4 regions of the Sinorhizobium terangae genome follow, and region 3 is predicted to be linked to each of the others. Evidence: predicted binding sites of a transcription regulator. Region 3 holds the regulator's gene; each other region holds the start of a gene.
What was found. Region 3 encodes LexA, which represses DNA repair genes until DNA is damaged. Its sites were predicted from a motif close to TGTTCNNNNTGTGTTCNG; they were not measured.

Region 1: recA (recombinase RecA) is a predicted target of LexA. The motif match lies at 883-900, and genes of this name have one in related genera.
Region 2: QA637_RS15880 (ImuA family protein) is a predicted target of LexA. The motif match lies at 900-917, and genes of this name have one in related genera.
Region 4: parE (DNA topoisomerase IV subunit B) is a predicted target of LexA. The motif match lies at 1,100-1,117, and genes of this name have one in related genera.

The regions. Positions count from the first base shown of each region.
Region 1 is NZ_CP121659.1:1,596,771-1,598,973, reverse strand. It holds gene QA637_RS07580 (carbohydrate kinase family protein) at 1-693, opposite strand, end outside; gene recA (recombinase RecA) at 960-2,051, shown strand.
Region 2 is NZ_CP121659.1:3,351,379-3,353,581, forward strand. It holds gene QA637_RS15880 (ImuA family protein) at 1-880, opposite strand, end outside; gene QA637_RS15885 (metallopeptidase family protein) at 1,048-1,482, shown strand; gene QA637_RS15890 (Trm112 family protein) at 1,539-1,727, opposite strand; gene QA637_RS15895 (LON peptidase substrate-binding domain-containing protein) at 1,737-2,203, opposite strand, start outside.
Region 3 is NZ_CP121659.1:1,359,844-1,362,046, forward strand. It holds gene lexA (transcriptional repressor LexA) at 583-1,302, opposite strand; gene QA637_RS06535 (LysR family transcriptional regulator) at 1,468-2,203, opposite strand, start outside.
Region 4 is NZ_CP121659.1:1,119,276-1,121,478, reverse strand. It holds gene QA637_RS05370 (FAD-binding oxidoreductase) at 1-85, opposite strand, end outside; gene QA637_RS05365 (alpha/beta hydrolase) at 97-1,026, opposite strand; gene parE (DNA topoisomerase IV subunit B) at 1,238-2,203, shown strand, end outside.

The DNA.
Region 1 (2,203 bases), 240 kb from region 3:
GAAGGCGACAGCGGCGCTGCCGCCGCGCGTTACGACGCCACCCCCAAGACCGGCCTCCCGCAACAGTGACGGCCAGTTTGCGGCCCCTTCGGCATCCCTCCCGGTCAGGGCACGCGCTTCCGCCTCGTTCATGAACAGGAAGCTGAGCCCGCTGACGCATTTCCTGAAGCGCGTCACCTTTGCCGGTGACACGGCGATGCCGGCTACAATTCGATCGTCCCTCGACGCAACGTTGATCAGAGCCGTGAGTGTCTCCTCGGGCAGGTTCGCATCCATCAGCACCAGATCGCTGGCCGCCACTATTTCGCGTATCGCACGCTGCTGCAGCCGGCGCGGCGAAAACAACTGATAGAGCTCCATATCGGCAAGCGCGATGACAAGGTTGCCGTCGCCTTCGAGAATCGCCGTGTAGCTCGGCGTTTTCCGGTCGAGAAAGGTGAAGGGGCAATCGATCACGCCGGCTGTGGCCGCTGCCGCCGCCACCATCTCGCCTGCAGCGTCACCGCCACGCGGGCTGATCATTCGTACGCTGTGACCGAGGCGGGCAAGGTTTCTCGCCGCATTGAAACCGCCGCCTCCCGCCTCCTCGAACCACGAACCGGGATTGCTCGCGCCGGGAGCGGTCACGCCGCTGATGCGGCCGCGACGGTCGATGTGGGCGCCGCCGAACACGGCGATTTCCCGTTTCTTCATAAAAGCTCCTCTTTGGGCTGCTTCAATTCAAGTTCACAGACGCGACACGGGCGAATCGCGCCGGTGCCGCCAAGCCCGGCCGAGCTGCGGCATGGCTTCGCGGAAATGTGGTACAATGCCCGTGAACAAGAATCGAACGCAACGAAAATAACCGTTGTCATTCAATTGGTTGCCACTCTATTGCCAAAACAGAACAAAACATGTACAAAAACTCCTGCGGCGGCTTCATTGCCTCGGTAGCTTCAATAACCTAAAGGTGGGACCAAATGGCACAAAACTCTTTGCGGCTCGTAGAGGACAAATCGGTGGATAAAAGCAAGGCACTTGAAGCGGCTCTCTCCCAGATCGAACGGTCGTTCGGCAAGGGATCGATCATGAAGCTCGGTTCGAAGGACAGCGTAATCGAGATCGAAACTGTTTCGACCGGCTCGCTTGGCCTCGATATCGCGCTCGGCATCGGCGGTCTGCCGAAGGGGCGCATCATTGAAATCTACGGCCCGGAAAGCTCGGGCAAGACGACGCTGGCGCTGCAGACCATCGCCGAGGCGCAGAAGAAGGGTGGCATTTGCGGCTTCGTTGACGCCGAACATGCGCTCGATCCGGTCTATGCGCGTAAGCTGGGCGTCGATCTCGAAAACCTCCTGATCTCGCAGCCGGACACCGGCGAACAGGCGCTGGAAATCACCGATACGCTGGTCCGTTCCGGCGCGATCGACGTCCTCGTCGTCGATTCGGTTGCAGCTCTCGTGCCGCGCGCAGAAATCGAAGGCGAAATGGGCGACAGTTTGCCGGGCATGCAAGCCCGCCTGATGAGCCAGGCGCTGCGCAAGCTCACCGCGTCGATCTCCAAGTCCAACTGCATGGTGATCTTCATCAACCAGATCCGCATGAAGATCGGCGTCATGTTCGGTTCGCCGGAAACGACGACGGGCGGCAACGCGTTGAAGTTCTATGCGTCGGTTCGCCTCGATATTCGTCGCATCGGCTCGGTCAAGGAGCGCGAAGAGGTCGTCGGCAACCAGACCCGTGTCAAGGTCGTCAAGAACAAGATGGCGCCGCCCTTCAAGCAGGTGGAATTCGACATCATGTATGGCGAGGGCGTTTCCAAGACCGGTGAACTCATCGATCTCGGCGTCAAGGCGGGCATCGTCGAAAAATCCGGCGCCTGGTTTTCCTACAATAGCCAGCGCCTCGGCCAGGGTCGGGAGAACGCGAAACTTTTCTTGCGTGACAATCCCGATCTCCTGCGCGAGATCGAGATGGCTCTGCGGCAGAATGCCGGCCTGATCGCCGACAAGTTCCTGGAGAACGGCGGACCGGAGAGCGATGACGACGGCGATGCAGCCGCCGAAATGTAAGATCTGCGGCGGGTAAGTTTTGGATAAAGCCGGTCGTTTTTCGAGACGGCCGGTTTTTTGCTGCCGTCTGGACAGCGTGGGACACGGAAGATAAAAGCCTGAGGTTCCGGCGGACCGACGTTGCTGGAGGGTGTGTCTATTGCCGATAGACG
Region 2 (2,203 bases), 2.0 Mb from region 3:
CGGAAAATGGATCGACAGAATTCTCTGATTGCCCGTCTGCCTGAGAAGCGACGGACTGCTCGATGGGGTAGAAGCGGCGGTCATGGGCATTCCATTCCAGAAAGATATCGGCAGAGGCGTAAGCCCTGCTTTTTTTGACAAGGACGTGAAAGGCTGGATGACCGATGCTGCCGCAAAGCATCGCGCCATCGGGAAGAGGTCGCTCGCCGGCCGATGCCGGCTTGATCTGTAGCCGGTAAAAGGCGCTGCTGGCCTCCTCCTCGCCCGCCTGCCGGAAGAGGAAAAGAGGCACTCCGCCCGCCCGGGCCCTTACATGCAGGCGCCTGCTCTCGCTCAAGGCGAGACAGGCGGGATTGCCGCGGATTTCCAGAACGACGGCCGCAAAGACCGGTACCGAAAGAGCCGTTTCGGCAACCCAGAGCGCATCCTTGACCGTACGTATCGAAACGAACAGGAAGCGCTCGATGTCGAGCCCATAGGATTTGAGGCCCGGCGCATATGGAAATCCGGCCTCACGAGAGGCAAGCGCCTGACTGATCCACAGGACCGGTGCCAGATGACCTTTCTCCTTCTTTCGCCGCTGACAGAGCACCGCAAGCGCCGTCACGAAACCGGCGGCTGCACCCGCATCGCGCGTTTCGGCATTGCGGATTTCCGTCATGCCCGCAAGCGGCAGCCCGCCTTCGAGCACGTCATCAAGCGGCGGGACGCCAAGGGGCAGGATCTTGTTGCGGGATGCCTCCTCTCTTTGGCGCCGGAAACCGGCAGGATCGGCCGCCTTGGCTGCACGCAGGACCCCGGGCAGCCGGCGATTTTCAATCTGCGCAATGGTTTCGCGGAGGGAAAGAACGGTTTCCCGCTGCACGGCTTTCTCGGCCATGACGGTCGGCTCCACCAGATGTTCACTTTATGTTCCTATGGATTCCAGAGCCCGCCGCAAGAGTCAACAACGATGTTTGAGAATTTATTCCTCATCCTGCCCTGGCAGAATTCAACACTCGAAAAACAAAGGAGAAATCGTTATATGAAGGGCAACAAGGAGTGCCCATGGCCCGCATTGACCAGACCGATGATTGGCGGGAACGCCACGCACCGACGCTCAGCACATTCGAACTGCTTGCGCTCGAAGCCTATAGCCATCTGCCGGAGGAATTCCGCAAGCTGACGACCGATCTCATGATCGAAGTCGCCGATTTTCCAAGCGACGACGTCTTCGAAGACATGGCGCTTGAAACGCCTTTCGACCTGCTTGGCCTGTTCGAAGGCCGCGGGATCGGCGAACGCTTCACCATGGAGACTGGCCAATTTCCGAACCGCATCACGCTCTATCGCCGCCCGATCCTCGACTACTGGGCGGAAAACGAGGAAACGCTGGGTGACATCATCACCCATGTGCTGATCCATGAGATCGGCCACCATTTCGGCCTTTCCGACGACGACATGGAGCGGATCGAGGCCAGCGTCGAACACGTGGGCGGGTAGTCCAGGAAAAAGCGTGTAACAGTTTTCCGTCCCTCACCTGACTTTCAACGCAAGCCTCAGTCTTCGATCTTGCGCGCTTCCGACACGAGCATGATCGGAACGCCGTCGCGGATCGGATAAGCGAGACGGGCCTTTTCGGATATCAGTTCCTGCGCTTCCGCGTCATAGCTCAACCGCCCCTTCGTCAGCGGGCAGACGAGCAGTTCGAGGAGTTTCGGATCGACCTTGATGGCATTGACATCCATGGCTTTGCCCTACTGGAGGATGTTGTCGAGGTCGCCGAAATTGCGGGCAAGCACGATCTCGGTGATCGCAATCAGCGTTTCGGCGCGGGTCTTCAGGTCAGGCGCTTCCAGCAGCGCCTGCTTTTCCGCCGGGCCGTAGGGCGACATCATCGCCATGGAATTGACGAGCGTGCGGTTGCTCGCCCGCTCGACGCTCTCCCAGTCCGCCTCCAGCTTGTTGGCGTCGAGATAGGCGCGGAAAGCGGCGAGCAGCGCCTCGCGGTCGACCAGGCCCTCATCGTCGGGATTTTCGAGATCGGTTGCGAAGGGGCCGATGCGGAAGCGGCGATAGCCGCGGCAGCCAGCCACCTCGGCGAAGAGGCGGTAGCGGCACACACCGGTGACCGAGGTGATGTAGCGCCCGTCACCGGTCTCCGCAAAGGAGGTGATGCGGCCGATGCAGCCGACCTGGCAAAGCGCCGGCACGGGCCCCGAGT
Region 3 (2,203 bases):
TGGCAGGTGTCGCCCCTAAACTCCCTCGATATCATTTACAACGAGTTTTTGCTTTGAAGCGCGGTTTGTACACTCGCCGGTCTCTGCCGAAGGGCATGGGCCGGCTTTTTCTTCCTGCTGAACGTTTGCCTCGCTCTACTGCATGTTTTCTAAATCGTTGTCGACTCGGACTAAAACATGCAGCAGGCCAACGGCGCGGTGCTGGAGGTATTGCAGGCCAGTGGTTCTTCGACGCCTGAGGCCTCAAAGGGATCTTATCTCAAGAAAATCGATGATCTTGGTCCAATCCAGACGCTTCGCGAGTGTCTGGGCGAGGGGCCTTCCGTGGCGTGCCCGCATTCGGCTGCGACCACGGAAACAACGGTAGGAATCCTGAGAAGCCGGTAGGTCAGGTCTCGCGCTCAAAAAGAACATCCGACCAGCAGCTTCTAAACGCCACCGCCTCCTGCAACCAGGCTCGAATACCGCTTACATCGTCAAACGAATGCGTGTCGCTCAAAAGTGTGCCGTGGTTGGGGCAACGAGATGCACAAAAGCACTGATCTAAGGCGCGTCACATAAGTCCGATTTAACGCGACGCGCTTAGTGATAGCGGCGAATGAGGCCAACGAGCTTGCCCTGGATCTTGACGCGGTCCGGCCCGAATATCCGCGTTTCATAGGCCGGGTTGGCCGCTTCGAGCGCAATGGACGCGCCCTTTCTGCGGAACCGTTTGAGCGTTGCCTCTTCATCGTCGACCAGTGCAACGACGATGTCGCCGGGATTAGCCGTGTTTGCATTCCGAATGATCACAGTGTCGCCGTCGAAGATACCCGCTTCGATCATCGAGTCGCCCTTGATTTCGAGCGCGTAGTGTTCGCCACTGCCCAACATCTCGGCCGGGATGGAAATGTCGTGCGTGTTGTTCTGGATCGCGGAGATCGGAACACCGGCCGCGATTCGTCCCATGACCGGCACCGAAACGGATGCGGTATCGCTCGGTGGCGGCGATTTCGGCGCGGCGGCCGGCGCGGCAGGCGGCTTGCCCAGGCTGCCTTCGATCACGCTTGGCGAGAAGCCACGCCGAGGCTGCGGGCTCGTTGTATAGGCCTCAGGCAGCTTGATGACTTCAAGTGCGCGCGCCCGGTTGGGAAGGCGGCGAATGAACCCACGTTCCTCGAGCGCTGTAATCAACCGGTGGATGCCCGACTTGGAGGCGAGGTCCAGCGCGTCTTTCATCTCATCGAAGGACGGCGGCACCCCGGATTCCTTCATTCGTTCGTGAATGAACAGAAGCAATTCCTGTTGCTTGCGGGTTAGCATGGCGCGTCACTCCAGAATCGCGAAACAAATCAAGAACAGACACTATATGTTCCATATGTGTTCCGCAAGTGCCTAAAATTCCGTGAATTTTCCCAGTCGTCGCGTATTCCCGCTGAAAAGCGGTCGGTCGCTCGGCAGACTGCTATCCCGCTAACGATGCAAAAGTTAGAGCCGCGACCCTGGCCGGTCGGTCAGGCTGGTGAGGGCTCCGGAGCTTGCGCGTGTCGCGGTTGTGATCTCCTGGATCAAGGCCTGGCTCGCCACCGGAATTGAAACGTCGGATCGGAAGATCAATCCCACCTTTTGCGCCGGCACGAGCTCCTGGATGTCAAGCTGGCCGGATATATCGATCTCGACCAACGAACCTGTTTCGAGCTCTATTCGGACGGCGTCCTGGCGCACAAGGCCGATGAACTCGCTCTTCTGGAGAATGTTCTTGACGAACATCGGAGAGCCGCTGCGCAGAACCGATTTATTGAACTCCATGCCTACGATCTTGCGCAGCGCGCCTTCGAGGTCGCGGTTGCCGGTCAATACCACCCAAGGGTACTGGGCCAGGTCCTTGAGTTCGATCTGGTGACCGTCAAGCATAGGGTGACCGGCGCGTACGACGAGGATCATGGAATCGAGATAGAGCTCGCTCTGCTCGACATCGGGCGGAAGATCCTCCGGCTCGAAGAGGGTCGCGATCAGGAAGTCGAGATCGCCGAGCAGCAATGGGCGGATCAGGTCACTGCGAGTGCCATTGGCAATGTTGATGGTCAGACGCCGCTCGTCAGTCACGAGCCTGAGGATCGCAAAAGCGAGCGTGCGGCTGTCAGGGCCAAGCGGAGCGCCGACGTTGATCTCGCCCGATCCAAGCGTGCGGATCGCTTTGATTTCGCTTTCCATCTTGCGCATC
Region 4 (2,203 bases), 240 kb from region 3:
TCCGATCCTCGAAATCATCCGGCGACACGGTCCGTTGCGGCCGACGCCCGATCCAGTTGGAACCGCCCAACTCAACCATCTTCATGCTGATCCATTCTATCGGCTGGCGATCCAGTTCAGCGCATCGCGCCAGTCGGTCATGCGAACCGGTGTGCCGTGCGACCCCGTCTCGAACAACACGAACCGCGTCGGATAATCCTTGGCCTTGAGCGAGCGATAGAGACCCACCTGATCCTCGGCACGATAGACGCTGTCGAGGCTGCCATGGCTGAAGAACATCGGCAATCTCGCCTTATAGGCGGCGCTTTTTGCAAAGTTCGGATCGACGGCACCGCCCATGATCATCATGCCTCCGAGCGCCGCAACCGCTGACTGTTCGCGTGCGACGCCCCAGCAGATGAAGCTCCCCATCGAGGCGCAGGAAAGCACGACCGGCCGGCCGCCGGAGCGCTCGGCGGCGAACCGGATGAGGGCCGTGATGTCGGCGACACCTTCCGCATCGAAGGACCGAACGCTGGGCGCATAATAGGTGCCGCCATTGGCGGCGGCGAGATTCTTGAGGCGATTGAAGTTGCCGCCGAAGGAAAAATCGTTGGCACCAAGACGCCGGTCGCCGCCGCGGCCGTGGATGAAAATCACCGTGAATGCCGCACCGCGATCGGGGCCAACGCGCATGACATCGAGCCGCCGTCCGCCAAGGTCGAGTGTCTCGTTGACCTGCGCGCTCTTGACGCCGAGGGAGACATAGGCATGCTTGACGCGCCGTTCCGGGATCTGGTCGCGCTCGTTGATATCACGCAGTTCCTTGTAGTCGATGACGCGGAAATCGCCACCATCGGCCTCTTCAAGCACGTTGCCATAGGCGAACAGTTCGTCCTTGTATGGCTTCAGCGCCGCTGCCTCGGCAGCGAAGCCGACAACGAGAAAGCTTGGAAAAAGAAGCGCGGCCATCAAGCGCCCGACGGAAAAAACAGTTGTGGACATAATCAGCCGACGGCCTCCCTCGTTCGGTAGATGCCTTGCCATCGCCATTTCCGCAAAGCAACACTGAAACAGATTGCCCACGCTCTTACGGTATTCTGCCTGCTCAAGATACCGGAATTCGCCTTTTGTTCGCGCCTGGCGCAAGACTTTGGCAAAATTCGGGTGATTCGCGCGACACAGAGATGGCGGCAGCGTCCAGCACTTGCTATGGGCCTTCGCGACGCCAGACGATAGGAACGATCTGAACGACCCCATGGACGACAGCAGCGACCTCTTTTCCGCAATGCCCCCGAAGCCGAAGCCGGCGGAAGCCAACGCGCCTGCGCGCAAGCCGGCGCCACCGACCGGCGGCGAAGCACCGCGCCCTGCACCGAGAAGCAGCGACGGCAGCGACTACGACGCCTCGGCGATCGAGGTGCTCGAGGGCCTCGAGCCTGTGCGGCGCCGTCCCGGCATGTATATCGGCGGTACCGACGAGAAGGCGCTGCATCATCTCTTCGCCGAAGTCATCGACAACTCGATGGACGAGGCGGTCGCGGGACACGCGAATTTCATCGAGGTCAGCCTTGATGCCGAAGGTTTCCTGACGGTTACCGACAATGGCCGCGGCATCCCGGTCGAGAACCATCCGAAGTTCCCGAACAAATCGACGCTCGAAGTGGTAATGACGGTGCTGCACGCCGGCGGCAAGTTCGACGGCAAGGCCTACGAAACCTCCGGCGGTCTGCATGGCGTCGGTGTCTCGGTCGTTAACGCGCTGTCAGACTCTCTCGAGGTCGAGGTCGCGCGCAACCGCAAGCTCTACCGTCAGCGCTTTTCGCGCGGGATCCCACAAGGGGGCCTCGAGGATCTTGGCGACGTTCACAACCGTCGCGGCACGAAAGTGCGCTTCCATCCGGATCCGCAGATCTTCGGACCGCACGCACATTTCGAGCCTGCGCGGCTTTTCCGCATGGCCCGCTCCAAGGCCTATCTCTTCGGCGGCGTCGAAATCCGTTGGTCCTGTGATCCATCGCTGTTGCCGGAAGGTTCGGAGATCCCGGACAGGGCGGTCTTCCATTTCCCGGGCGGGCTGAAGGACTATCTCGCCGCGACGCTCGGCAAGGAATTCACCGTCACGCGCGAAATCTTTGCCGGCAAGTCGGAAAAATCCGGCGGCCACGGTTCGCTTGAGTGGGCTGTCACTTGGTATGGCGGCGATCAGCAGGTGCATTCCTAC